4 regions of the Bacillus sp. 01N42_2 genome follow, and region 2 is predicted to be linked to each of the others. Evidence: riboswitches for the same ligand, from Rfam matches in the RefSeq annotation. Region 2 holds a riboswitch; each other region holds the start of a gene.

Region 1 (7,571 bases), on a different contig from region 2:
AGGCCCGCGGCCAGATTTAACACAGACATGGCAGCACCTTTATCGCTGCCGGCCGCCGTTGGCACGATAGCTCCGATCGGAACGAATCCGGCCAGAAGCCCTCCCCAAATAAAGCCGACAATGCTGACGAAAAGCAAGTTCCCATGTGATACAACAGGAGCATAATATAATAAAAGGGTAAAAATGCCGCAGCCCGCTCCTCCGAACCACATGACAGTCTTTTTCCAGCCGAACGCATCGCCGACTGCACCGAAGATTAAGTTAAAGACGATATTGCCGAGAAAGATCGTGCCCCAAATCTGCAGCCATACATTTGTAGAAATGCCGTGCTGCGCCATATGCATTGGGAGAAATACCGGAAATCCGTATGTTCCGATACTGTTGATGATCCGAACAATCCCCCCTGAAAGCACACGCGGATTTTCAGCAAGGATGGTGATTCCTTTCATTAATTCCTGCACCTTTTCCTGTTTACTTGCTTTTTTCTTTTCAAAGCGGTCCCTATTTAAAATCAAAGCAAAAAACGCGCCGAGGCATACCCAGAAAATTGAACTCCACAGCGTATTCAAATAGCCGAAGGATTTGATGGCCCAGCTAGAATACCAGGCTCCGAATACAAACATGCCGCAGCAATATGCAATCCAGAACCAGCCGACCGCCGTACTGAGCTTGTTTTTCGGCGACCGGTAAATCACCCATGTCAAAAAAGAATAGGCAAACAGCGGATAGCCCAGCCCTTTAATAAAATACGTGACATACATTACCGGCAAATTAAGATTTTCAAATCCGTATGCGATAAACGCGGCTGTTCCGATAACGTAAAATAACAGCCCCATAAACATCGTCCGCTTTGCGCCGAAGGCTTCGAGGCAGACGCCTGAAAACCAAGACGCTATTGCGAGAGAAATACCGTAAACCGTAAACAAGGATGCTGATTGCTGTACCGTCAAGCCGTTTTCAACTAAAAACGGGCTGAGCCAGCCTTGTTCAAGGCCGTCCCCCATCATAAACAGCACGACCCCTAAAAATCCCCAGGCAAGCTGTTTCGGAATTCCTATTTTATTAAGCATTTTTGTTCCTCCTCAGCAATCTTTCATGTTGTCATCTCATCCCCAAGTCAGGCTTTCACCGCTGGGCTGAAAATGCGCAAATAATTTTTGCGTATGTTTCCATTCTTCATATAGGAAGAGATCCGTCTGATCCGATTCGGGTTCAATTAGCTTTGTGCGGTTCGAAAGTTCTTCTTTCACACCGAGAGCTTCGTTGCAGATCATCGCCGCCCCCATTACGGATGCCTGGCTGAAGCCTTCTCTCTTATAAATCTTCTTTTGCAGAAGGTTAGCAAGAAACTGTGTCAACGCATCACTTTGGAAACCGCCGCCGCACACCTTCACATCATTTTTTGAAAAGGAAGTCACCTCTGTTAACGCCTCATAGTTCCATTTGATTGAAAAAGCGATTTCCATCAGAGCGGCTTTGACAAAATGCGCTCGGCTTAAACTTTGGGACAGCGGGGCATCAAAAATAAATCCGCCTTTTGCGAGTGCGTTTTTCTCAGACGATAAATAGGAGCCTAACGCAGAAACACAAGCTTGATCATGTTTCGGCAGACTGGCGATTTCCCGTTCCATGACGCTGTAGGATTCATTCGGATAAAAAATGGATTTTAATTTTTGATAATTGAGTCCTGTTACACCCGGATTAGTTTCAAGAAGCCATTGACCTTCTTCTGTATGGCAATTCAGCCATGCATTCTCTAAACTTTCGGTTCCGGTCTCCGCTGTTATCTTTGTAATCGGCGTCGTCGTGCCGGATACGATGACGATATCTCCCGGCTTTGCATCTGCACTTTTGATGGCAAGCTGTGTGTCTCCCCCGCCTGCAATCACAGGCACTCTTTCAGAAAGACCGAGAACCGCTGCTTTTTTAAACGTTAACATTCCGACAACCGTCCCGGATCGGACGAGTGAAGGAAGAATGGCAGAAGGCACCCCGAAGATGCTGCATAATTTCTCTGACCACGCTTTTTCCCTTACGTCAAACAGCAGTGTTTCAGCCGCCTGTGACGGTTCATAGCTTAAAATTCCGCTCAGCTCAAATGTCACCCAGTCACTGATGCTTGTGATGTACTTCACTTCTTTCCATAATGACGGCTGTCTTTTTTTTAACCCGACAAGTTTCATGGCGGAAAATAAAGCGCTCGGAAGGCGTCCGGCGCGCTGATGCACTTCTTCTTTTAACTCGATCTCTCCCTCCCATTCGCGCCCTCTATTATCAATGTTGGGCAGACCGAGAAACGCCTTTTTATCTTTATTAATCAGAACAATTCCCTGCCTCTGGCTTGTTGAGGTGATTCCGATTAATGTAATATGAGGGCTTTTAGCAATAGCCTTTTTTGCCATAGCGCTGATTTGCATCCATAATCTTTCCGGCGAGAAATAACGGCCGTCCGGATAAAGCGGATCCGTCACATATTCAATGTCTTCCCTTTCCAGTGCGGTCACGTCGCCGCCGGCAGTCACAACCGCGACTCGCGCATTCCCCGTCCCGATGTCAAATACAAGGTAGCCTTTTTGTTCAGCCATTACAGCCTCCTCCTTCTTCTATCCTTCCATCTCAAGTTCTCTTTTGTTATAAAGTTCACGTATTGAGCAGAGCTGATCTTTTTTCCATTTAAAAAGCGCCTCATTTAAAATCCTCACATGATGATCCTCCACCTCAAATGTTGCGCCCGCTAAATGGGGAGTCGCGAACACATTCGGCAGTGAGATCAATTCATAATCAGAAGATTCAGGTGGTTCCTGATAAAACACGTCAAGGATCGCTCCTTTAATCCTCCGTTCTTTCAGCACCCGCAGCAGCTCTTTTCCGTCTGTAACCGCCGCTCTTGATGTATTGACAAAAACAGCTTCTTGCTTCATCAATTGAAAATGCCGGGCGCCGATTAGGCCGATGGTTTCTTCGGTGCGCGGCAAATGAACGGAGACAATATCACTTTCAGAAAATACCCGTTCAATCGTCGTTTTTTCATACTCCCGGTTCTCATGATTGACAAAGGGGTCATAGTACAGCACCTTGCAGTCAAAAGCCGACAACAGCCGGGCGATTCTCTGTCCTACAGCTCCGAAACCGATAAGGCCGACTGTTTTCCCCGTCAGCTCATTTCCCCTGAATTTGACGTAAGCCTGCAAATAATCACCATTCCACTTCCCGGCCTTCAGCCATTGATGAGAAGAATACGTGTGGCGCAAAAACGAAATGACATTTCCGATAAACATTTCAGCAACAGCCTGGGCATTGCGGGCCGGTGTAAAGAAGACAGGAATTTTTCTTTTAGTCGCCGCCGTGATATCCACATTAGACGGCATCCCTCTGCAGACGCCGATAAAAGCGGAATCCGGCAATATATCAATCACTCGCTCTGATACCTCATCAAGTTCGGTAATAAGCCCCGACGCGTTTGTCTCTTGAATCATCCGGATTAATTCATCTTCCCGATAGGCCCGGCCGTGCTTCTTCCACGGCAGGTGCACAGTCCGCCCGAACAGATCTGTCAGCTCCTTCAGCCCCTCGTCGTGATATGGTGCGGTAATTAAAACCGTCATGGTGCAAAACATCCTTTTCACATAAATTTTTTCACAAAAAAATCTCTTTCCCCGAAGAAGGAAAGAGATTCATATACCGTCTTTATCCGCTTGAAGCGCACAAATATGTATAGACCATTCTTTCCTATCTTTCAAGCATACGCTTGCTGGAATTGGCACAATAAATGTTGCCGAGGTTTCATAGGGCCAGTCCCTCCACCTCTCTTGATAGAAAATAAAATGATGAAATTGTCAGGCTTTTAAAAAGAATAAACTCATCATAGATAAGTCCTTCCGTGATGTCAATACTTTTTTTCTGAATTGACGATCTATTTCGAAATGTTATAATGCTTACAATATAAAAAAAGAGGAGAAATGGCTATGAATTCTGCTGCAAAACAGCCAAACGGCGTCTTTAAATCGGTGTGCTCACTGGACTGTCCCGATCAATGCGGCTTACTTGTGACAAAAAAAGACGGAAAAATCGTTAACATTCAGGGAGACCCGGATCACCCGGTCACATCAGGGAATATTTGCAACAAAGTCAGACACATGGCTGAGCGCATTTATGATGAAAAACGTTTAACCGTCCCGTTAAAACGGATCGGCGAAAAAGGCAAAGCTGTGTTTGCGCCTATTTCATGGGATGAAGCAATCAATACGATCAGTGCGCGCTGGAAAGAGCTTATTGCCGAAGAAGGAGCGGAAAGCATTCTCCCGTACAGCTTTTACGGCAATATGGGAAAACTGGCGGCAGAGGGAATGGACCGCCGTTTTTTCCACCGACTCGGGGCGAGCCAGCTCGAACGGACGATCTGCAGCAAAGCCGGATCTGAGGGCTACAACTATACAATGGGAGAAGGCGCAGGTACTGATCCGGAAGAGACCATACATGCAAAGCTCTTTATTTTTTGGGGAATCAATGCCGTCAGCACGAATATGCATCAGGTCATGATTGCTCAAAAAGCCCGGAAAAAAGGAGCTAAAATTGTCGTTATCGATGTACATAAGAACCAAACAGGCCGGCTTGCCGATTGGTTTATTCCCATTCGCCCCGGCACAGATGCCGCACTCGCTCTCGGTATCATGCATGTTTTATTTGCCGAGGACCTTCACGATGAAGCATTTCTCACAGAGTACACCGAAGGCAGTGAAGAATTAAAAGCGCATGTCAAACAGTATGATCCTGAAACGGTTTCTGTTATAACAGGCGTTAAAGCAGATGATATCAGACGCCTTGCGAGAATGTACGGGGAAACCTCCCCTTCCCTTATCAGGATCGGAAACGGCATTCAGCACCATGACAATGGCGGAATGATCGTCCGCACCGTCGCCTGCCTTCCGGCTGTGACAGGACAGTGGCTCCGCACCGGGGGAGGCGCAATCAAGCACAACAGCGCGATATTAAACTATAACAGACAAGCGCTCCAGCGGCCTGATCTGCTTTATGGCAGGAAGCCAAGATCATTTAATATGAACAGACTCGGAAGCGTTCTTTTAGAAACAACACCGCCCGTACGCTCCTTGTTTATTTACGGAACCAATCCCGCGGTAGTTGCCCCGGAAGCGAATAAAGTCAGAAAAGGTCTGCAGCGGGAAGATTTATTTACAGTCGTTCACGATCTGTTTTTAACAGAAACCGCCAAATATGCGGATATCGTGCTCCCTGCTTCATCCGCCTTTGAAAACACGGATTTTTACACGTCTTACTGGCATCATTTTATTCAGCTGCAAAAACCGGTGATCGAACCATATGGGGACAGCAAATCGAATACGGAAGTGTTCCGTTTGCTTGCCGGGGCGATGGGCTTTACCGAGCAGGAGCTTCAGGATTCCGATGAAGAATTAATCAGACAGGCGCTGGACTTTCCCGCCAATCCGTATATCGAGGATATTGATTACGATTCGCTTTCATCCCATTCTTTCATGAGAGCCAATCGGAAAAAACCGCTTTTTCCGGGCAAGCTCAAGACACCGAGTGGAAAAATTGAGTTATATTCTGAAAAGATGAAACAGGACGGTTATCCGGCGCTGCCCACACACATCCCTCTTGAGAGCGATGATGATTTCCCGCTGTTATTTGTCCCGGGACCGAATCATAACTTTTTAAATTCGACATTTTCGAATAATGAAAAACACGTAAAACTGGAAAAAGCGCCAAAGCTTTTTATTCATACAAAAGATGCTGAGCGCCGGAACATCGAAGACGGGGAAACCGTGAGAATATGGAACAACCGCGGCGAATGTGAATTGACAGCTTCAGTCGGCGAACAAGTGCTTCCCGGCGTTGCAGTCAGCCAAGGTCTTTGGGCTGACGCGGATGATAAAAAACAGCTGGTCAATTCACTCACTCCCGATCGGCTTGCAGATATGGGCGGAGGCGCTGTTTTCTTCTCCGGAAAGGTGCAGGTGGAAAAGATCGGAAAGCAAAAATAAGCTCCCCCCGGTCTTACTGAAGGTGAATCCTTTCGGCAGATTTGACCGTATAAAACATAATGACTTTTATTGGAGGTTTGCTGTATGGATATTATTACCGGCATTGGCATCGCTTTAGCCGGATATTTCATAGGAGACGGATTAAAAAACTTTAAATCACCTGATCCTCATGAACACACTGACCAAATTCTCATCAAAGAAAAAGATCTTCACTTCTACATTGGCTATTATTTAGGAGTGACTAAGGAAGAAGCAAAACAAATCGTGCCTGACACTTCCGACATTCCGCATATCACCCGAAACGGAAAGCGGTATGTACAGAAAACTGCATTACGAGAATGGCTGACTTCCATGCTGGAAAAAGAATAACAGCTGCCGTGAATAGCGGGAAGAGAGTTCTTCTCTTCCCGTTCATTAAGATTTGCCGCCCTGCCTCTCTTCAACCCCAAACATACGACAGATATCGTTCTTACTTAACGAAACATCCCCTTCTTTGGATTTCAAATAAAACCCTTTCGTATATAACCGTATGACTTCCTCATATGCAAGCTCATGACGAAGGAGCGCCATTAAACGCCCGTCTTTTTCATCCTGTTTATTGAACCATTCATACTGTTCTGACCAGTTCACTTTCTGCATACCAAACACCTTCTCGCTTTGGATTAATGCCCTTTTCGCATTTATTATACTTATTTCACCTTTTGAAAACACTCCGACTGCCTGTGACATTTGTAAAACAGCCGTACCCCCCTCTTTTAGTCACCATGTTGACTTATTTCCCATTTCAATGTATATTGTAATTGTCAACATGGTGACAATTTAGATTGGAGATCACTTATGGATATTAATTTATTAATGAAAGAACTGCATTTTATGCAACAAAGTTACGCATCACTGTTTTCGGTCGTCAATAAGGTACAAACTCGCGGAGACGAATACTTAGAAATGTTGACTTCCCGACAGCACATGACTCTTATTGCCATTGCCCATTTACCGACGGAAGATACCACACTTATGAATATCGCTAAAAAGCTGGGCACAACAAAACAAACCGCTAACAAATTAATTTCAAGCCTCACAAAAAAAGGATATGTTCGCACTGTATCAAGTAAACAGGATAAACGTGCAATCAATATTGAGATTACCGCTGAAGGAACAAAAGCGATAATTTCCTGTTCAGAAAAATCCACCTATTTTTTAGCGGATATGTTTCATGAGTTCACAACTGAAGAAGTTGAAACATTCTGGAGGCTATTGCAAAAACTTTATCGTTTTGATGGTGAAGAACAGGATGGTTTTGAAGAAAAAGCACATTTGAAAGTTGAAGACCAGGCTCAATTCATCTCAGATAACTATGAGGAAAAAATCATGGCTGAATTTTCAAAACGGCGATACGGGAGTGGAGACGATGAATAATATGCTTTATCGAAAAGTAAAAGAGGCAGAGAATAAGATAAAGGAAAAAAGCTATGAGCTGAAAGATAAAATTGATCAATTTATTTCTCATGCCAAATATAAAATTCATCGCAAACGCAAACTGGACCGAGCCGG
Region 2 (6,636 bases):
GATCAGAGAAACTTTTTTATGAGACATAAAATCATCACATTGCTTCTGGCAGTAGTGGTTATTATCATTCTCGTAAATATCGGCGGCGGAGGCGGATCTTCATCATCTAAAACTGCGTCCTCAAAAGCTGCGGAGTCCAAGGAAAAACTGTATAACATCGGTGATACTGTTAAGACAGAAAAAACAGAAGTGACTGTGACGAAAGTGGAAAAAAGAGATTCAGTAGGCTCTCAATTTGTCGAGAAAAAAGCGTCTGACGGCGGCGTTATCGTAGCTGTTCAATACACAGTTAAAAATGTGTCAGACAAGCCGTTAAGCTCTTTCTCCATTCCAAGAGCGAAATTAGTAGATTCTAAAGGAACATCTTATGATTCAGATATTGATGCTTCTTCAAGCTATGCAACAGAAACAAAAGTAGACAACAGTAAAATTTTAAGTGACTTGAACCCGAACATTAAAGTTACTGACGTAAAAGCTTTTGAAGTTGATAAAAACGCATACTCTAAAGGCACTTGGAAATTAAAATTCAGCAACGATGTTGAAGTAAAAGTTAAATAATGATCATAGCAAAAGAGACCTTCATCATTTGAAGGTCTCTTTTCTTTTATACCTTTTGGTACCCGTTCACATTGGAGGACTGCCACTTCCAAGAGTCGGCGCACATTTCTTCAAGGCCGCGCTTTGCTTCCCAGCCTAGTTCTGCCTTCGCTTTTGCCGGGTCTGCGAAGCATGCGGCAATGTCTCCCGGGCGCCGGTCGGCAAAACGGTACGGCACTTCTTTTCCTGATACTTTTTCAAACGCCTTGACCATTTCAAGAACGCTGTACCCTCTTCCCGTGCCGAGATTATAGGCGTCGGCGCCCGTTGTGTCCAGCACCTTTTCAAGCGCTCTGACGTGGCCCTCGGCAAGATCAACGACATGGATGTAATCCCGCACGCCGGTGCCGTCCTTTGTCGGATAATCATTACCGAACACCTGCAATTGCTCAAGCTTGCCGACAGCCACTTGGGCGACGTATGGCATTAAATTATTCGGGATGCCGTTCGGGTCTTCTCCGATCCGGCCGCTCGGATGCGCGCCGAACGGATTAAAGTAGCGGAGCAGCGCAATGCTCCATTCAGGGTCCGCCTTATGCAGATCGCGCAAAATCTGTTCCAGCATCAGCTTGGTCTGCCCGTAAGGATTGGTCGCGCTTAACGGAAAATCTTCGGTGATCGGCGTTGTTTCCGGAACGCCGTAAACCGTCGCTGATGAGCTGAAGACGATTTTTTTCACACCGTGTGCCTGCATGGCTTCACATAAAATAAACGTCCCCGTCAGATTATTATGATAATAACGGAGCGGAACAGCCACAGACTCACCGACTGCTTTTAAACCCGCAAAATGAATGACGGCTTCAATCTCATTTGCAGCAAACACCCGGTGAACGGCATCACGGTCAAGGAGATCCGCTTCGTAAAACACAAGCCCTTTTCCGGTAATGTCTTTCACACGCTCCAATGCTTCCGGTGAACTATTTGACAGATTATCCAGAACCACGATGTCATAGCCGCCGTTTAACAGCTCGACACATGTGTGGCTTCCGATATAACCCGCTCCGCCTGTCACTAAAATCGCCATGAAGAAAGCCTCCCTATTGAATGAATTGACCATATTATATAGGTTTTTTCTTCCTCAATCATCCATTTTCAGAAAGTTTAATCGTTTAGTCATCGTTTCTTCATATTTTGTTTTCATTCGCGTAATTCAAACGGGTTGTGAAATAGAAATCCCTCCCCCGCACATGGTAAGATAAGACAAAGGAGATGACGGTATGAAAAACGAAATCATTGAACGCTTTACTTCTTATGTAAAAGTCGATACACAGTCTGACGAAAACAATGAAAACTGTCCATCCACCCCCGGACAGCTGACATTGGCCAACATGCTGGCAGATGAATTAAAGTCGATCGGCATGAAAGAAATCACAGTCGATGACAATGGATACGTCATGGCGACTCTTCCGGCAAATACGGATAAAGACGTGCCGACGATCGGTTTTCTGGCCCACGTAGATACAGCGACTGATTTCACCGGAAAAAATGTGAATCCTCAGATTATTGAAAGCTATGACGGACATGATATCGTTCTGAATGACAAACTCAACGTCGTCCTGTCGCCTGAGCAATTCCCGGAGCTTTCCCGCTATAAAGGCCAGACGCTGATTACAACCGACGGCACGACGCTGCTCGGAGCCGACAACAAAGCGGGCATTGCCGAAATCATGACGGCAATGGCGTACTTGATCAAACATCCGGACATCAAACACGGGACGATCCGGGTCGCATTCACGCCGGATGAAGAAATCGGCAGAGGGCCTCACAAATTTGATGTCGGCCGCTTCAACGCCGCATTCGCCTACACGGTAGACGGAGGCCCCCTCGGCGAACTGCAATATGAAAGCTTTAACGCAGCCTCCGCAAAGCTTACTTGTTACGGAAAAAGCGTTCACCCCGGAACGGCGAAAAACAAAATGGTCAACGCTTCAAAAATCGCGATGGAATTTCATCACGCGCTGCCGAAAGAAGAAGCGCCGGAATATACGGAAGGGTATGAAGGCTTCTATCACTTAAATTCAATGAACGGAGACGTTTCTGAAGCCGCCCTGTCGTACATCATCAGAGACTTTGACAGAGACCGCTTTACAGAACGAAAAGAATTTATGCAGAAAACCGCCGACGCGCTTGCGGCTAAATACGGCAAGGAAAGCATCAAGCTTGAACTGCATGATCAATATTACAACATGAGAGAAAAAATCGAACCGGTCAAAGAAATTGTCGACATCGCCTATCAAGCCATGAAAAACCTCGGCATCGAACCGATTATCGAACCGATCCGGGGCGGAACTGACGGATCACAGCTCTCTTACATGGGACTGCCGACACCGAACATCTTCACGGGCGGCGAAAACTTCCACGGAAAATATGAATACATTTCCGTCGACCATATGGAAAAGGCGGTAAACGTCATTATTGAGATCGCCAGACTGTTTGAAGAACGCGCGTGAAACCAAAGCTCCCTGCTTTGGTTTTTTTCTTTCACATGAAACCTTTCCTTCTTTCTTTCCGTATATAAGGTATGAATTGGAAGGAAGGAGTGAAGACTATGGCAAGAGGCACTGTAGCAAGAGAATTGAAAAAAACCTTAAAAGACCCCCGCGTTCTGGAGACGAAATCGAACCCTTTTAAAAAGCTGCGAAAAATGTTCAGACGATTTTTTGTAAGATAACATCTCGTTTTCTTACAAAAAATAAGGAAAGCGCTATCAAATCATAATCTTCCGTTAGAAGCAGTTATTTTGCATATCGCAAGGTTTTTTAGGGTACTGAATAACACAAGGCAAACGAAAACAATGTATTAGTTAATTCGACACTGTCAAAAAATAGTGAAAAAGTTATATAAACGATAATCACTCAGCAGCCGATACAATCTATAGAACCACAACAAGAGCAAAATCAATCGCAGATCATAGTCATTTTTACGGAAAATGTCTTTATTTTTTAAAAAAGTGACAATTGTTTGAATACTTTTCGTTTGTTTTTTCGTACAATAATAATACCAAAACTTTTTTTGGGAGGTATGTAAAATGATGCTACTTATTTTTGCTGCTTTGACAGGATACCTGGTTTTCTCTTTCAGTAAGGACAACCGCCGGAAAACGCCAAAGACAAGCCCGCTGGTGACAGCTGCCGACACGAATAACATCATTGATTTAAATGCGATCCGTCAGAAACGCCGGATGCCGCTATCATAAAAACGACAGCTGCCGCAAAATCGGCAGCCTTTTTTTGTGCACCCCTCGAATATGAAACCATCCGTCTCCTTTTTACGTACAACATAAAAAAGGAGTTTTTTTATGTATCATTTTTATATCAAAGAGCGGATGTTTACGTTTAAGAATCGGTTTCAAGTGTTTCTTGAAAGCGGTAAAGAAGTCTTCAATGTGGAGGGAAAGCTGTTTTCTTTCGGTGACGAACTGAAGCTGTCTGATTTGGACGGCCGCACGCTCGCCAGTGTCAGTCAGAAACTGATGTCGCTCGTTCCCCGTTACGAAATTTCCGTCGGCGGCAAGCCTGTATGCCAAGTCATCAAGAAAATGACGTTTTTCAAACCGAAATTTGAAATTTCCGGAGTCGGCTGGGATATTACCGGCGATGTGTGGGGACGGAATTTTCAAGTGACAGACGGGAAATCAAACCGGATGACCGTCACCAAATCATGGATGAGCTGGGGCGATTCTTATCATTTGGAGATTGAAAATGAAGAAGATATTGTTCTTTGTCTTGCGATCGCAATCGTAATAGATATGATTCTATTTGAGGGTGATAAATAAAAATATTTATCGAAATATATTGACAATATAAGATAATATACTAAGATTAAGAGTATTACAGTTTATTCTGAAAAATAGCATATTTCCTTATCAAGAGAGGTGGAGGGACTGGCCCTATGATACCCGGCAACCGCTGTTCAGCAGAATGGTGCTAAATCCTGAAGATAAGGTTGAGATTTGCGGACGCAAGCTCTTCCCTATCCAAGGGAAGAGCTTTTTATATTTCATTGAGGAAAGAAGGAATCGTTCATGTCACAGCAAAACACAGAACAATCATTGCATACTCTTCTTAGAAAAAACCCGCCGTTTCGCGCGGATCAGGTCGGAAGCCTGCTCCGGCCGGCGGCTGTGAAGCAAGCCCGCCTGCAAAGAGCGGCGGGTGAGATTTCGGCAGAACAGCTGCGCGAAATCGAAAACAAAGAAATCATCCGCAGCGTGAAAAAGCAGAAAGAAACCGGCCTCAATGTCGTGACTGACGGCGAATTCCGCCGGGCCTGGTGGCATTTTGATTTTCTCGAAAACTTAGACGGCGTCGAAGCGTTTACGCCAGATAGCGGCATTCAGTTTCACAATGTACAGACGAAAGCGCGCGGCATTAAAGTAACGGGAGATATTGATTTTTCTCAGCATCCGATGCTCGAAGATTATAAATTTCTTCACAGCATTGCTGGCGATGCTGTTCCAAAAATGACGATTCCAAGCCCGAATATGCTGTTTTTCCGCGGAAAATTGGAAAAAGCGGCATATCAGAATGATTACAAACAATTTCAGCATGATGTATCAAAGGCGTATAAAAAAGCGATTCAAGCTTTCTATGACGCCGGGTGCCGCTATCTTCAGCTCGATGACACCGCATGGGCCGTTTTCTTATCTGAAGCGGGGCTTCGTCAGATTGAAGCATTCGGAACGACGCCGGATGAGCTGCGCGGGCTGTTCGCAGCTTCTATTAATGACGCCATCAAAGACCGTCCTGCCGACTTGAAGGTTACGATGCATATCTGCCGCGGCAACTTCCAGTCCACATGGACGGCTGAAGGCGGATATGATGCGGCGGCGGAAACGATTTTTGACGGGCTTGACCTTGACGGATTGTTCCTGGAATATGATGATTCCCGCTCCGGCGGCTTTGAACCGCTCCGTTATGTCAAACGCTCCGATCTTCAGCTTGTGCTCGGTTTGATTACGTCGAAACACGGCGATCTCGAAGACAAGGACGCGGTTAAACGCCGGATTGAAGAAGCTTCTCAATATGTTAGCCTGGATCAGCTTTGCCTCAGCCCGCAATGTGGATTCGCTTCCACTGAGGAAGGAAATCTGATCACAGAAGAACAGCAATGGGCAAAACTGCGCCATGTCGTCGATATTGCCGGTGAAGTCTGGAAATAAAAAAAAGACACGCTAATCGCGTGTCTTTTCCGTTTTACAGCGGATCGGTCCCGATTAAAATTTCAATATCTATCGTGATATCAGCCGCTTTCCGGCCGATAAACCGCTGAATGCTTTCTTCAGTGCATTTCCATGTTAGGGGCGTCATTTTCACAAGCCGTTCAAGATCAGGCTGCGATAACGTCTTCGTGTAACGCAGCCGTTTACGATCAAAGGTTTGAAAGCCCGCTTGGAAACGGCAGGCCGCTGAATCGGCGGTGTCATTCCGCCGGGGACTGTCTCCGAAAAAGAATTCCCTTACTTCCTTCAAATAATCACGCCGCGGCACCGCTTTAATGACTGTGCCGCCCTTTCGTAAAAGCCTGCTGCATTCCTTGTAATTCCAAGGCGATAAAACAGACATCACGACATCAAAACAGCTGTCGGCAAACGGCGCACCCGCCACATCAGCGACGGCAAAAACCATTTGTTCCCCGAAGGCCTTTGCCGCATGCAGCACACCTTCTTTCGAGATATCAATGCCGATTCCCGTCACAGAAAAAGCGGGCTGCAGCAATCGGCATACTGCGGCTAAATGGGAGCCCTCTCCGCATCCCGCATCCAATACCGCCGCCTGTTTTTGCGGAGATTGAGTGCGGCTGATGATGGCGGCGATCTCTTTTTGAACCGGCGCAAAAAACTCCCGGCTGTCAAAAAGCTCGCGTCTCGCTTTGAACAGATGCCTGTCATAGCGTGTGTTGACCGCTTTATTGAGGAAATTCACATATCCTTGTTTTGATATATCAAATGTATGCCCGTTTCCGCATATCAAGCTTTGATTTTGTGAGACCGCCATGGCCGTGCGGCATAGCGGACACCTGAATACGGACTGGCACGAT
Region 3 (7,571 bases), on a different contig from region 2:
GGCATCATTTCCATTTTCGCTTTCGCAAGGGCGACCCCCGACCAGTAGTCAGGATATCCGGGATCAGGCACAAGAATGGTATCTCCCGGGTTCAAAAGACATTGCGGAAGTTCAACAAGCCCCGCCTTGCCTCCGAACAGCACGGCTACTTCCGTTTCCGGATCAAGCGTCACCCCGTACTCCCTTTCATAAAATTCAGCCGCAGCTTTTTTGAAGCTGTAAGCGCCCCGGAATGATGAGTATTTATGATTTTCCGGCCTTTCGACGGCACGCTTCATTTCTTCAACGATATGCTGAGGTGTCGGCTGATCAGGGTTCCCCTGTCCTAAATTGATGATGTCTTTGCCTTCTTTCAGCTTTTGATTGACCTTTTGCACCAAAGATGCAAAAAATTGTTCCGGCAGCTGTTTGAGTACATCTGAGACTTCAAAGTTCATATTTTCACCTTCTAAAAATGTCTTGAAATGATAGTCCATCATCATATATGGTTAAATAAAAAAAGTAAAGAGAAACTTGAGGTGTATAAAAAATGAAATGGACCGTTTCCTGTTTGCAATTTGATATTTCATACGGAAATCCTTCAGAAAACTTCAAAAAAGCAGAATCTTTGATTGAGCAAGAAAGCCGCCATGCTGATGTCATCGTGCTTCCTGAGCTGTGGACGACCGGCTATGATCTCACACGGCTTGACCAGCTGGCGGATGAAAACGGCGAAGTTTCGGCACAATGGCTTAAAAAAACGGCCAAAGCATACAACGTACACCTCGTTGCCGGATCTTTTGCCGTCAAAGAAGGCGAAAATGTCTATAACACTATGTACATCGCCGATAACAGCGGGCAGATCGTGAAGCGCTATCAGAAAGCCCATCTGTTTCAACTGATGGATGAACATCTGTATCTGACAGCAGGAAACAGTGATGGTTCCTTTGAGCTTGACGGTGTCAAGTGCGCCGGGCTGATCTGCTATGATATCCGTTTCCCCGAATGGATCAGAAAGCATACGTCCCAAGGAGCGAATGTCCTGTTTATCTCTGCGGAATGGCCTCTGCCCCGCCTCGATCATTGGCGGAGTCTGCTTGTCGCCAGAGCCATTGAAAACCAATGTTTTGTCGCAGCCTCTAACTGCACGGGGTCAAATCCCGATAATGAATTTGCCGGCCACAGTCTGATTATTGACCCGTGGGGCAGGATTTTAGCGGAAGGAGATCGGACGGAAGGCGCAGTCCGGGCGGAAATCGATGTTTCAGAAAGCGCGTCCGTACGCGAGACCATCCCGGTTTTCAAAGATTTGCGGCGTGATTTATATTAATTTTCAAAAAAATGTTGACAAGAATATCCGGCACCTGCTAATATTTTCATCAACTGATTAATCCGAATTGTGATACAAATCAATATATTTTTCTCTTATCGAGAGTTGGGCGAGGGATTGGCCTTTTGACCCCAACAGCAACCGACCGTAATTCCATTGTGAAATGGGGCGCGTACATTTTGCGCCGAGACGATTGTCTCATAGGGCACGGTGCTAATTCCATCAGATGTTATCTGAGAGATAAGAGGCGGACTGCACTGTTTCGGCCTCCTTCTCTTTCAGAGAAGGAGGCTTTTTTTCGGGCGTATTCTCCGTCACGATCTCTTACTGCCACTACATAATTGGAGGGTAAATCCATGTCTGCAACTAAAACAAGTCTTTATGAACAATTAACGGAAAGCTCCGCCGCAGCGTTAGCTGTGAAGCTCGGCTTATTTCAAAGCAAAAGCACTCTCACATGCCGTGAAATCGGCGACGGCAATTTAAATTACGTCTTTCACGTTTTCGATAAAGAAAACAAAAAGGGACTGATTATCAAACAGGCGATTCCTTACGCGAAAATCGTCGGGGAAAGCTGGCCGCTTACGATTGACCGGGCGAGAATCGAAAGCAGCGCCCTCATCCGCCAGGGCGAACACGTGCCCCATCTCGTTCCGGCCGTTTACTATTCCGATACTGAAATGGCGGTTACGGTAATGGAAGACCTTTCGCATTTGCGGATTTCAAGAAAAGGGCTGCTGGAAGGGCAGCATTATCCGAACTTATCGGTTCATATCGGTGAATTTCTGGGAAAAACGCTCTTTTACTCATCCGATTATGCGCTTGATGCAAAAGTAAAACAGCAGCTCGCAAAGCAGTTTACAAATCCCGAACTTTGCAATATTACAGAAAGGCTTGTGTTTACAGAACCGTTTCTCGACCATGAAACAAACGATTTTGAAGAGGAGCTGCGCCCATACGCAGAAAAAATTTGGAACAATTCCCGCCTGAAAGAAGGCGCTGATGAATTGAAAGCCGTCTTTCTGAATTCCGCGGAAACATTGGTTCACGGCGATCTGCATACGGGAAGCATCTTCGCCGATGAACATGAAACAAAGGTCATTGATCCCGAGTTTGCTTTCTTCGGACCGATCGGCTTTGACATCGGCCAATTTATTGCAAATCTGCTGTTAAACGCACTCAGCCGGGACGGTGACGACAGACAGCCATTATATGACCACACCTCCGCCGTATGGGACACATTTGTAAAAACATTCAGTGAAGCATGGGAGAAAGACTGCCTGCCTTCCTGCAGACACCTGCTGGAAGATACACTGAAAAACGCGTTTGAGGAAGCGGTCGGTTTTGCGGGATGCGAACTGATCCGGCGCACGATCGGGCTCGCCCATGTGGCTGACTTGGATGAAATCACTCCGTTTGATAAACGAATTGAACGGAAGAAGCTGGCGCTTGAAATCGGCGCCTATTATATCGAAAACAGAAAAGAACTGAAGCATATTACTGAGGTTCTGGATCAATTTAAGCTCCGTGTAAAGGAATGATGCAGCATGACAAATGAATTTGCCATCCCCCGTTCCGTGGAATGGAAAGAAACACACATCCGCATTTTAAATCAGCAAAAGCTCCCTGAGGTCACTGAGTATGCGGATCTTGCAACAAAGGAAGATGTATTCGACGCGATTGTCACACTGAAAGTAAGGGGCGCTCCGGCCATCGGTATAACTGCGGCGTTCGGACTCGCGCTTGCCGCCAAATCGTTTGAAACACGCGATCTTTCTGATTTCCGCCGTCAGCTCGCCGATGTCAAAGCATATTTAAACAGCTCAAGACCGACTGCCGTCAATCTCGCTTGGGCGCTTGACAGACTGACGGATTCCATCAGGAATGCAATCTCAATCAATGAAGCGAAGACAACGCTCGTTCATGAAGCCATTCAAATTCAGGTTGAAGATGAAGAAACATGCCGGATGATCGGCCAAAATGCGCTGCACCTTTTTAAAAAAGGCGACCAGATCATGACCATCTGCAATGCGGGTTCAATTGCCACAAGCCGGTACGGTACGGCGCTTGCTCCCTTTTACTTAGCGAAACAAAAAGACCTCGGCCTTCATATTTACGCATGTGAAACAAGGCCCGTTCTCCAAGGATCGCGGCTGACGGCGTGGGAGCTGATGCAGGGCGGGATTGATGTCACGCTCATTACTGACAGCATGGCCGCCCATACAATGAAGGAAAAACATATTTCAGCGGTCATTGTCGGCGCTGACAGAATTGCTAAAAACGGAGATACAGCCAACAAAATCGGAACGTACGGCCTCGCGATCTTGGCAAACGCCTTTCAGATTCCGTTTTTTGTGGCCGCACCGCTTTCGACCTTTGACTTGCAGATTGAAAACGGCGATCAGATTCCGATTGAAGAAAGAGATCCGGATGAGGTCAGACAAATCTCCGGCATACGCACCGCTCCCGAAGATGTGCCGGTCTTCAATCCGGCCTTTGACATCACACCGGGCAGCCTGATTTCAGGCATTATCACCGAGAAAGGAATTGTGACGGGTTCTTACACGGAAGAAATTGAACAATTATTCGCAGACTGCCAGCTGAGCTGAAAAACCGCTGATGATGTTGCCTCAGGCAATGTCAGCGGTTTTTTTGTCTGCATAATGTCAGCACTTCATCTTTTTGGGCGGCTGAAATCAGATGCATTTTAAAAAACAGCTCTGCATAACCGGCTATCTTTTGCGGACGGCTCATTTTCATCAGGCTTCGTCCTCCTTTTTCATCAGACCAACTTTTTTCACTTAATAAAATGATATGTCGGACGTGAAAAAACGGAACGTGCCATATGCTTTATTTTTCTTTATAGGATATTTGTTCGATGTTCAGCAGCGCCGCTTTTACATCCGTCTTCGTGCCCGCGTATCCCGTTAAGGCGCTGTTTTTGCCGATTACCCGATGGCACGGGACAAAAATCGGCAGCCGGTTGCGTTTATTGGCCTGTCCGATGGCGCGCACCGCTTTCGGCTTGCCGATCGCTTCAGCTACATCGCCATAGCTTCGTGATTCACCGTAAGGAATCATCGCCAGCGCGTTCCATACCTTTTCCTGAAAGAGTGTGCCTTGTTGTTTCAGAGGCAGAGAGAAATGCTTTCTCTCTCCGGAAAAATATGATGTCAGCTGCTGTTTCGCCTCCGACAGCAAATCGGTTTCGCAAAATTTCACGCCGGGCGTATCTTTCCGCCATTCCTCAAAATCTTCCCCGGTGAGAAACAGGCCGGTAATAAAGCCCTCTTCCTCCGTCAGACTGACCGTTCCAAACGGTGCTTTCACACTTGTAAAGCAGATCATTCGCCGCTCCTTCTTTCTTCTGTATTCTGCCGGATCGGAAGCGTCAAATGAAAAACCGTTCCCTTCCCTTCTTCACTTTCCACATGAATGCGGCCCTGATGCTCTTCGATGATTTTATAACTGACCATGAGACCGAGACCCGTCCCCCTGTCTTTTGTCGTGTAGAATGGCTCGCCCAGACGTTTTAATTTGTCTTCAGAAATGCCTGTTCCTTCATCTTGAAGGGATATCAGAATGTGGTCTTTATCAGAAGGCTGGATCGTCACGTAGATATTGCCGCCGCCCGGCATGACTTCAATGGCGTTTTTTAAAATATTGATAAACACCTGTTTTAATTGATTCGGCTCACAATAAATCGGCGGGATGTTCCCGGTCTGGTTCAAATGGATCTGCACATTGACAAGATTGGCCTGGGCATTCAAGAGATCAGCCGTGTCTTTCATAATCTGCGTCACGTCTTTTTCTTCATATAATATTGCCTGAGGTTTCGCTAAAATTAAAAATTCGGTAATGATAGACTCGATGCGTTTTAATTCTGAGGTAATGACGTTAAAGTACAGGGAATATTCGCCTTCAATGCTTCCTTGCAGAAGCTGAATGAACCCTTTCAGCGCCGTCATCGGATTTCTGATTTCGTGGGCGATGCCGGCCGCCAGCTCCCCTACGACGTGAAGAGTGTCGGATTTCCGCAGCCTCTCCTCAAGCTCTTTGGCCTCGGTGACATCTTTAAAGATGGCCAGGTTCATATTTTGAATGATATTCCTTTTGAAGGAAAATTCCAATTTGCGGCTGTCACTGCTGCTTAACAAGAAGGGGATTTCATTATCCATTCCTTCCAGATCGATCTTTTTGGCGGGTACACCCGCGTTTTCAATTTCAAATAAAGAAAGAATATCCGGAACGGTATGCGCTCTCAGCTCATGATCGGGCATGCCGAGTATACGGCTTGCGAGAGGATTCGCGTCAATTATGCGGAATTGGTTGTCAAACAAGACTTTTCCATCCATTGAGCCGTTGAATACTTTTCTGAACTTCAGCTCGCTTTCCCGCAATTCTTTTTCCATCCGCTTACGATCGCTGACATTTCTTAAAATGGTTAAATGCTGACCTTCGAGTATGGTTCGTTTTGATGTGAACTCAAGCTCTTTGTATTGGCCGTTTGCCATTTGAAACAGCATCTCTTCCCGGATTTCCCCGTATTTTTCATATTTCTTCTTAATCTGCTTGTATTTTTTCTGCGGATCAACGATAAACGTACATAAATTCGTCTCCACCAGCTTATCCATCGGCAGCTCGAAAATGCGGCACGCCGACTCGTTTGCTTTGGCGATTTTTCCGTCATCAGACCAAATGACAATCGCGTCCATGGCGTTTTCAAAGATTTCGCGGAAGCGCTCTTCGCTTTTAAAAAGTTTCAATTCCATCGACCGTTTCTCCGTTATGTCTCTCATAATAGACATGTAAAACCCGCTGATTAAGTTGGACGTAATCGTAAACTCAAACAGCTTCTCCTCGCCCGACCGAAGCTTGACCGGCAGTTCTCCTTTGGCGTTTCCTTTTCTCCGGAGGGTGTCCCAGATTTCTTTCAGGTGCTTTTTGTTTTCTCCATCGGTAAAATGGCGGAGCGACAGATGGGACAGTTCATTCTGGCCGATCTCAAAGCTTTTGCAAAAAGAGAGGTTCGCATCAATAAAACCGCCGTCCTTATCAAACAGCACGATGCCGTCGACAGCTCTGTCAAACAAATCTTTGAACAGCTGCTCGTTCATGGAGAATTCACGCTCTAAGATTTTTTTAGAGGAGATATCCCTCATTACCACAAAAAAATAATCCTCCCCAATTCCGTCTCTGGCGAGGAATTCAATGTATTTCGTCGCGCCGCTGTCAAGCTTAATCGGCACCTCTTTCCACAGATAGCCCTTTTTCAAAAATTTTTTCACGGCCTTATTCAGTTCTTCCTGAGGCACGGAATATAAAAAGTCCAGAACGGAGCGGTTCATGAGGCTCTCTGCCTCAATCTGCATCATCCGGGCCGCGGCCTCGTTCGCCTGGACGATTTTCATTTCCTTATGGCATATAAAAATGGCATCAAGCGTGTTATTCATAATCACATGATACCGGTTCAAATCACTCTTCAGGCGGTCATTTTCCTCCTTCAGCCGCTTCAGCTGCTCTTTCAGCGACTCCTTTGTCTGCAAATCCAGAGTTTCAGCCATTCAGTACACTCCTTCTTCAAAAACCTATCCTTCAATATTTCTACAAAATACCTCATCTTCCTTCATTCGCCCTATACATTTCAGAAAATTTCAATGATATGACAAGTTAGAGTCTTTTTCTACGATCCTTACCTCCCCGTTACATCATCCTAACAATCCCTTTTTTCCTCCTTCAATTTTTTGTTTTTTATTTTAAAATGAACATCATCAGGAAATAATCATGCAGTGGATGATTTTTGAAGAGAAGGTGATGCTATGACAAAATCGCGAGACAGTTATTTTGACAACGCCAAGTTTATCTTGATTTTTCTGGTGGTGTTCGGCCATATCCTCCGGTCATTTATTAACGGAAATGAGTTTATGCTCCATCTCTACAAATTCATTTATACTTTTCATATGCCGGCCTTTATCCTGGTTTCCGGCTATTTCGCAAAAAACTTTAAGCGGAAAGGTTATGTAAAAAAGCTGGCTGTGAAGCTGATTATTCCGTACCTGATTTTTCAGGGCATCTACTCGGTTTTTTACTATTTGATTCAGGATGAAAGCATGACGAGCGTCAATCCGATTGATCCGCAGTGGTCTCTCTGGTTTTTAGTCAGCTTATTCTTTTGGAATCTGCTGCTGTATCCCTTTACGAAGCTGCCGAAAATGTGGGCGCTTGGGGCAAGCTGCGGGCTTGCCGTCATGATCGGGTATCT
Region 4 (7,571 bases), 580 kb from region 2:
ACAGCCTTTCGTGTGATAAATCATGCAAAATTCATCTTGAGCGCTGATGCTGATGCCCAGAGCGATTAATTGTTTCTCTTTTTCAGTTAATGAATCCGCTGAAAAACACTGTTCAGTAAATTCATTAAATTTCCGCCCCATCATCGGCATTTTTTGCTCGAATATGCCTAAACCTTCTTTATATTGTTTCAATGCGTCATGCACGCTTTTTCCGTTATCCTGGTATTGAGCCACTGCCATTCCCTCCAATCGTTAACCTTCCTTTTTATTATGGACAGTTCTCCGATTAATACCCAAAAAAAACCCCGGATGATCCATCCGGGGTTTTTGCTTTATTCAGATACAGGAAGCACGGCTCCGTCGTATTTTTTCTCAATAAAGTCTTTGATTTTCTTAGAGTGAAGCACTTCCATAAGCGCTTTGATTTTCGCTGATTTTTCGTCACCTTTTCGCACGGCGATGATGTTTGCGTACGGGTTGTTTTTCGTTGATTCTACTTGAATCGCATCTTTTAACGGATTCAGTTTGTTTTGAATCGCATAGTTGACGTTAATGAAGACTGCATCGCCTTCTTCTTCATTATATGCTTTCGCCGTTAATTCAGGGGCGATTTTTTTGAATGTCAGGTCTTTCGGGTTTTTCGTAATGTTTTTCGTAGTGGCGTCAATTGTTTTTACCTTCGGATCAAGAGTAATCAATCCGGCTTTTTCAAGCATCGCCAGCATCCGGCCTTGTTCAGCGACGTTGTTTGTCATGATGATGGTCGCGCCTTTAGGCAGGTCTTTCAGTGATTTGTATTTTTTTGTGTAAATTCCGAATGGCTCAAGGTGAACGGCTCCGGCATTCACGAGTTTGTAATCTTTATTTTCTTTCATTTCCTGTTCAAGGTAAGGAACGTGCTGGAAGTAGTTTGCATCCACTTCTTTATCAGCTAACGCTTTGTTGTACATTTTGTAATCGTTCAGCACTTTTACTGTTAATGTGTAGCCTTTTTCCTTCAGGAGCGGCTCCGCTTCTTTTAAGATTTCAGCGTGCGGCGTCTTTGTCGCAGCGATGACGATTTCCTTTTTATTTGAGCCGTTTGATCCGCAGGCGGCCAAAACTCCCGCGAACACAAGCAGCAGCGCACTTAGTACAATCTTTTTCAATGTAAATCCTCCCTTATCTTTTGTCTATTATATTTGTAATCACATCACCGATGATTTGAATGATAAAGACGATGATGAGTATAAATACAGTTGCTACAAACGTTACATCCGTATTATTGGACTGGTACCCCTCTACATATGCAAGGTTTCCGAGTCCGCCTGAACCGATGGCGCCGGCAATGGCGGTAGATCCGATCAGGGCGATGGCTGTAACGGTGATGCCCGAAATTAACGCAGGCATTGATTCAGGAATCAGCACTTTGAAGATAATCGTCGATGTCTTTGCTCCCATTGATCTGGCAGCTTCGATGACTCCTTTATCGACCTCACGCAGCGCAATTTCAACAAGCCGGGCATAAAACGGCGCGGAGCCGATAATCAGCGCAGGCAATGCCGCGTTCGGCCCTAAAATCGAGCCGACCAAAATCTTAGTAAAACCGAGAAGCAGAATAATTAAAATAAGAAACGGAATAGACCTGAAAATATTAACGACCGCCGCAATCACGGTGTTAATGATTTTATTTTCCCATAAGCTTCCCTTGCCCGTTAAAAAGAGCAGAAGACCGAGAATCGCTCCGATGACAAATGAAAAGGCTAAGGCGATGACCGTCATATAAAGGGTCTCGTATGTGGCCGTCCACAGCTCGGTTAAATCAACGTTTGGGAACCATTTTTCAAACATTTGTGATCACCTCTGCTTCTACCTGTTTGTCTTTGATGAACCGGATCACGTTTTCTACTTCTTTTTCCTGACCGTCAATATGGATGAATAAAGAACCGTAGGCTCCGTCCTTCGTCTGTGAGATTTTCCCCTGCAGAATATTGACGTCCACATCAAAGTTTCGGATCATCTCCGTAATGAGGGGCTGCTCGGCGGCCTGCCCGACAAATGAAAGCTGAATCGTTTTTCCTGTCGCGGTTTCCTGCAGAAAATGCTGGATGGTTTCTTTCGTCTCCTCCGGTTCTGTCACCTGCTGAACGAAACGCTTGGTCATCGGTTCGCGCGGGTTTCTGAAGACTTGGAGCACTTCGCCTTCTTCAACGACTTTCCCGTTTTCCATAACGGCGACTCTGTTGCAGATTTTTCGGATGACGTGCATTTCATGGGTAATGAGCACGATCGTCAGACCGAGTCTGTCATTTATATCGGATAAAAGATCCAAAATTGAATCGGTCGTCTGCGGGTCGAGCGCTGATGTTGCTTCATCGCACAGAAGGACTTTCGGATTATTGGCGAGCGCCCGGGCGATGCCGACACGCTGCTTTTGACCGCCGCTCAGCTGTGACGGATAAGACTTTTCTTTTCCCTCTAATCCGACCAGTTTAATCAGCTCATCGGCGCGGCGGACCCGTTCGCTTTTTTTCACGCCGGCGATTTCCAGCGGAAACATAATGTTCTCCCGGACGGTGCGCGACCACAAAAGGTTAAAATGCTGGAAAATCATGCTGATTTCCTGGCGCGCTTTTCTCAGTCCGCGGCTGCTTACTTTATTTAATTCCGTCCCCGCAACTTCCACGATGCCTGACGTCGGCTTTTCAAGGCCGTTCAAAAGACGGATTAAGGAACTTTTACCAGCTCCGCTATATCCTATAATTCCAAATATTTCGCCCTTTTTGATATCAAGAGTGACATCTTGGACAGCATTGACATCCCCATGCTTCGCTTTGTAAATTTTTGAAACATTTTGAAGATGGATCAAAGCAATCACCTGCCTTACACTATTCTAAGAAATCTTCCGGTTTTCTACGCAAAAGAAAAGCCTTTCTGCAAAAATGAGCAGAAAGGCTTATTGAAAAAGGCCTTTCTCTCATCTTTCAAAGCAGACCGCTTTGAGTGAATTGGCACCATTTCAACATCGTTGATGGTTGCCGGGCTTCATAGGGCACTTCCCTCCACCTCTCTTGATAAGAGAAAACATATCGTATTTTCGTCCGGAAATTCTTACTGTAGAATAGCACGGCGAATGATAAAAAGTCAATAAAATAAATAATGGAAGCTATTGTCACATAGTAGATTGGCAGTTTACGGCCGTTTGCTGATCGTCTGAAAAAATCCGTTTGTCAGCCAGAGGATGGCCTCCAGCTTCAGCAGGGCTCGGAATGATCCTTTCACTTTGAGTTTTCCGCTTTGGATGAGCTTCTGCAAAGAGACATCACCGTGCAGGAGATGGATGATTTCCGTCTGGTTTCCGTAAAAGGTCAAATTTGATTTTTCCTTTGAAACCGCCGTTTTTCTCATTTCTCCCTGTCCGTTAATTGAGACCGTTAAGGCTTCTTTTTCTCCCTGGAATGTAATCAGCAGCGTTGAGGCGTTTAATAGCGGTTTCAAAAACAGATGCTGTCCGTCATTCTCCAAAACTTCTATTTTCTCCACTCGTATAACCTCCCGTTTTAATGGCCATACATACACTTTCTCTTTTTAACGGACAGAACCCTTTATAAACCGCACGACATTTTCCTGTAAAAATTGTCACATCGGGAACGTTTGCGATGTTTTTTGTTTAATCAGCTCATATAAATAGGAAACGGAGCGGAAGGCGTATCCTTTCTCAACAAGCTCTCCGCCTTTAAACAGCAAAAAGCACGGAACGCTCTCAATCTGATAGGCTTTGGCGAATGCGGGGGAATAATTCACGTTGTTTTTATAGAAGGCGGTGCCGGGCAGCATTTCTTCGACGACAGAAAGCATCTTGGACGCCAGCTGGCATGTGCCGCAAAACGGGGTGTACAAATACAGGAGATAGATGTCATCCTGAATCAATTCGAGTTCATTTTCTTGGAGTTCTTTCATTTTGATTATCACCTCAGGTCGTTCTTTTTCAAAAATACAGGGTCTGCATCAAGGCCGGCTCTGATCAGCATGGATGCGAGATGATGGCCCGGGCATGACTCGACTTGCCTGTATGTTCTGTCTATATAGATATGGCGCGCTTCGGGAAGCTCCCGTTTCAGCTGTTTTCTTAATTTTTCTCCGGATTCATCCGCGTCCGTTAATATAAACACGTCTCTGTCAAACAGGCGGTCCGCCAAATCTTCCAGTTCGGTTTGGCCGATCGTCCCGTTTGTGCAGACGATTTCCGCGGGTTCGATGAGCACTTCTCTGACTTTGATTTTATCCGATTTTCCTTCTACGATGATCACCTTTTCATCTCCGTTGAACATAAGCGCATCACCTGCCGATTGTTTTAGCATCAGATTAAAAAAGAAGGCAGTGAAATTCACCGCCAACTGTTAACACCAGCCGTTCTCATAATCGCAATCCACATATTTCGGATCACTGCCGTTTATGACATCGGCTGTTTTATAAAATTTTTGATTCTCAAATGAAAAGCCCTGTTTGAGCTCGTACTGGTTCATGCCTGTCATCTCGCCGATGGCTTCATTTTCATGAAACAAGGAAAACCGGCCGTTTTGAAAGCGGCCTGTGACGTTCTCCGTCACATCGACCTTTTGTTTATCAAAAGCCATATTAGACACCTCCCGTTACAGATAGAATGTCCAAATGGCCCTTTTGCTATCCGATCAGTCTTCCTGTGTCATTTCGTCATATTGCTCGGAAGTCATGAGGTTTTCGATTTCTTCAGCATCAGCCGGTTCCACGACGATCATCCACGCTTTTTCATACGGAGACTCGTTTACGAATTCAGGGCTGTCATCAAGGTCTTCGTTCACTTCCGTCACCGTTCCGTTAATCGGTGCGTACAATTCGGATACGGTTTTGACGGATTCTACGCTGCCGAATGGCTCGTCCGCTTTAATTTCAGCGCCGACTTCCGGAAGCTCGACAAATACGATATCGCCAAGTTCGGCTTGCGCGAAATGTGTAATCCCGATACGGGCTTTTCCGTCCTCAACTTTGACCCATTCGTGCTCTTTGGAATAACGCATATCTTTCGGTGTGCTCATCTAAATCCCTCCAATTTTTTCTTATAATAAGAAGATACCATAATTCTTAGAACGCGGCATTACATCCAATATTTTTCGAATTGGTCTTCTTTGAAGCCGACAGTGACTTTTTCGCCGTCTGTCGTAATCGGGCGTTTCAGGAGCATACCGTCAGATGCCAGAAGATCAAGCTGTTCATCCTCTGACATGTGATACAGTTTTTCCTTTAGGTTCAGCTCGCGGTATTTCATGCCGCTCGTGTTGAAAAACTTTCTCAGCTCAAGGCCGCTCTTCTCATAGAGGTCTTTAATTTCTTCTTTCGACGGAGTTTCCTCCACAATATGTATTTCGTTTATTTCCTTACCGCGGTCTTCCAGCCATTTTTTCGCATTACGGCACGTTCCGCATTTAGGGTACCAGTAAAAATTCAACGACATCTTCTTCACCCCTTGTAAATGATCGTCGTTATTTTAACACAATCACTTGTAAAAACCTATAACGTTGCTTCATGAAAAAGCGCTCCGGATGAAGGAGCGCTTACAGCATGTGATCAGACGATATATTTTTCTTCACGGAAGACAGCGGCCGCTGCTTCACGTTTTTTCTGAATCAGATTTTTCGGTGTCAGGCGCGTCAGTTTGCGCAGCACGGAAAGCATCATGCGGAGGGAATCTCCTTCCTCCATGGCGATCAGTGATTCTTTGGCATGCGCTTCAATATTCTGAAGGGCTTCCTGGGCAAAGATTTCCGTATATAACAGCTTTTGCGCGGCTTTTTCGGCACCGTCCGCCGCAATCGCTTTTTCCGTTCTGAGGACGGCAGATTCCAAAGCGTACACCGCGCTGACGATATCAGCGATGTTTACCATGATTTCCTGCTCGCCTTCGATCTCTTTTCCGTATTTCTGCGCCGCGAGCCCCGCTGTCAAGAGGGCGATCTTTTTCGCCTGTCTGACAATGTATTTTTCCTGTTCAAGAGGCTCTGAGCCCGGCTCTTCAGGCATCAGCATCATGAGCTCTTCCTGGAGCGCCTTCGCTTTTTCAAAGAGGGGAAGCTGCCCTTTTACGGCTTTTTTCAGGAACGTGCTCGTTACGATCAGGCGGTTGATTTCATTTGTGCCTTCAAAAATTCTGTTGATTCGCGAGTCACGGTAGGCGCGCTCCACTTCATATTCCTGCATAAACCCGTAACCGCCGTGAATTTGAACGCCTTCGTCGGCAATGTAATCAAGCGTTTCAGATCCGCACATTTTGTTGAGCGAGCATTCAATGGCGTACTCGGCGATCGACTTTGCGACTTCGCGTCCGTCTTTTTGCGCTTCTTCTGTCAGCCGACTCATATTATCTTCGAATAAGCCCACTGTTCTGTATACAGAGCTCTCCATGGCGTAAAGCCGTGCCGACATTGTCGCAAGCTTTTCCTGAGTGAGCGTGAAGCTTGAAATCGGTGTTTTAAATTGCCGGCGCTGGTTTGCGTAAGCGGCAGACAGCTCAATCACCCGTTTAGAAGCGCCGATTGTGCCGACGGCAAGCTTGTAGCGTCCGATATTCAGGATATTAAAGGCGATGACATGGCCTTTTCCGATTTCGCCGAGAAGGTTCTCTTTCGGCACTTCCGCCTGATCTAAAATCAGCGTTCTCGTCGATGAACCTTTAATCCCCATTTTTTTCTCTTCAGGGCCCGTTGACACGCCCGGATAATTTTTCTCTACGATAAATGCGGAAAACTTATCTCCGTCCACTTTTGCGTAGACGACAAAGACATCTGCAAAGGCGGAGTTAGTAATCCATTGCTTTTCTCCGTTGAGAATATAATGTGTGCCCGCTTCATTCAAAACAGCCGTCGTTTTCGCACCGAGGGCATCTGAACCTGAACCGGGCTCAGTTAAGGCGTATGCCGCGATTCTTTGTCCTGAAGCCAAGTCCGGCAAATATGTTTTTTTCTGTTCTTCCGTTCCGAAGAACACGATCGGCAATGAGCCGATACCGACGTGAGCGCCGTAAGAAAGCGAAAAGCTGCCGGCACGTGAAAATTTTTCCGTAATGAAGGCTGAACTGATTTTATCCAGGCCGATGCCGCCGTACTCTTCAGGCACGTCTGCTCCGAGGAGGCCCAAGTCTCCGGCTTTTCTGAGCAGTCTGACTGAATGCTCAAACTGATGGTTTTCAATTTCATCAATATAAGGAAGCACATCGTTTATGACATAGTCTTCTGTTGTTTTGCCGATCATTTTATGTTCGTCTGTAAAGTCCTCCGGAGTGAATATTTGATCATATCCCGTCTCCTCAATCAGAAAGCTGCCGCCTTTTTTGACGTTGACCGTTTCCTGTTTCATGTTTGTTTCCCCCTTTGTTTAAATGAGCTCAAATACGCCGGCAGCGCCCATGCCGCCTCCGATGCACATCGTCACCACACCGAATTGCTCGTTTCTCCGTTTCATTTCATGTATGAGTGACAAGGTCAGCTTCGTTCCCGTGCAGCCGAGCGGATGTCCGAGCGCGATGGCGCCCCCATTGACGTTCACCTTTTCTTCATCTA

What was found. A riboswitch is a leader RNA that binds a small molecule or an ion and turns the genes downstream of it on or off. The one in region 2 is predicted to bind S-adenosylmethionine.
Region 1: another riboswitch for S-adenosylmethionine. It lies ahead of AC1DN5_RS10530 (2-hydroxyacid dehydrogenase); the one in region 2 lies ahead of AC1DN5_RS03205 (5-methyltetrahydropteroyltriglutamate--homocysteine S-methyltransferase).
Region 3: another riboswitch for S-adenosylmethionine. It lies ahead of mtnK (S-methyl-5-thioribose kinase); the one in region 2 lies ahead of AC1DN5_RS03205 (5-methyltetrahydropteroyltriglutamate--homocysteine S-methyltransferase).
Region 4: another riboswitch for S-adenosylmethionine. It lies ahead of metN (methionine ABC transporter ATP-binding protein MetN); the one in region 2 lies ahead of AC1DN5_RS03205 (5-methyltetrahydropteroyltriglutamate--homocysteine S-methyltransferase).

Annotation. Positions count from the first base shown of each region.
Region 1 is NZ_JBFTRO010000004.1:14,823-22,393, forward strand. It holds gene AC1DN5_RS10520 (RbtT/DalT/CsbX family MFS transporter) at 1-1,070, opposite strand, end outside; gene AC1DN5_RS10525 (FGGY-family carbohydrate kinase) at 1,107-2,585, opposite strand; gene AC1DN5_RS10530 (2-hydroxyacid dehydrogenase) at 2,604-3,605, opposite strand; SAM riboswitch class I at 3,727-3,819, opposite strand; gene AC1DN5_RS10535 (molybdopterin oxidoreductase family protein) at 3,966-6,020, shown strand; gene AC1DN5_RS10540 (hypothetical protein) at 6,105-6,389, shown strand; gene AC1DN5_RS10545 (hypothetical protein) at 6,435-6,659, opposite strand; gene AC1DN5_RS10550 (MarR family winged helix-turn-helix transcriptional regulator) at 6,858-7,436, shown strand; gene AC1DN5_RS10555 (hypothetical protein) at 7,429-7,571, shown strand, end outside.
Region 2 is NZ_JBFTRO010000001.1:609,012-615,647, forward strand. It holds gene AC1DN5_RS03180 (DUF4352 domain-containing protein) at 19-558, shown strand; gene galE (UDP-glucose 4-epimerase GalE) at 605-1,621, opposite strand; gene pepT (peptidase T) at 1,815-3,047, shown strand; gene AC1DN5_RS03195 (hypothetical protein) at 3,626-3,793, shown strand; gene AC1DN5_RS03200 (LURP-one-related/scramblase family protein) at 3,896-4,372, shown strand; SAM riboswitch class I at 4,457-4,543, shown strand; gene AC1DN5_RS03205 (5-methyltetrahydropteroyltriglutamate--homocysteine S-methyltransferase) at 4,622-5,758, shown strand; gene AC1DN5_RS03210 (putative RNA methyltransferase) at 5,793-6,636, opposite strand, start outside.
Region 3 is NZ_JBFTRO010000002.1:581,123-588,693, forward strand. It holds gene AC1DN5_RS06610 (pyridoxal phosphate-dependent aminotransferase) at 1-437, opposite strand, end outside; gene AC1DN5_RS06615 (carbon-nitrogen family hydrolase) at 530-1,309, shown strand; SAM riboswitch class I at 1,402-1,556, shown strand; gene mtnK (S-methyl-5-thioribose kinase) at 1,666-2,850, shown strand; gene mtnA (S-methyl-5-thioribose-1-phosphate isomerase) at 2,857-3,918, shown strand; gene AC1DN5_RS06630 (methylated-DNA--[protein]-cysteine S-methyltransferase) at 4,160-4,657, opposite strand; gene AC1DN5_RS06635 (PAS domain-containing sensor histidine kinase) at 4,654-6,873, opposite strand; gene AC1DN5_RS06640 (acyltransferase family protein) at 7,129-7,571, shown strand, end outside.
Region 4 is NZ_JBFTRO010000001.1:24,462-32,032, forward strand. It holds gene AC1DN5_RS00155 (carboxymuconolactone decarboxylase family protein) at 1-240, opposite strand, end outside; gene metQ (methionine ABC transporter substrate-binding lipoprotein MetQ) at 333-1,148, opposite strand; gene AC1DN5_RS00165 (methionine ABC transporter permease) at 1,162-1,830, opposite strand; gene metN (methionine ABC transporter ATP-binding protein MetN) at 1,823-2,848, opposite strand; SAM riboswitch class I at 2,954-3,060, opposite strand; gene AC1DN5_RS00175 (SCP2 sterol-binding domain-containing protein) at 3,172-3,522, opposite strand; gene AC1DN5_RS00180 (thioredoxin family protein) at 3,619-3,939, opposite strand; gene AC1DN5_RS00185 (toprim domain-containing protein) at 3,948-4,310, opposite strand; gene AC1DN5_RS00190 (YusG family protein) at 4,380-4,616, opposite strand; gene gcvH (glycine cleavage system protein GcvH) at 4,671-5,054, opposite strand; gene AC1DN5_RS00200 (arsenate reductase family protein) at 5,114-5,470, opposite strand; gene AC1DN5_RS00205 (acyl-CoA dehydrogenase family protein) at 5,584-7,368, opposite strand; gene AC1DN5_RS00210 (acetyl-CoA C-acetyltransferase) at 7,387-7,571, opposite strand, start outside.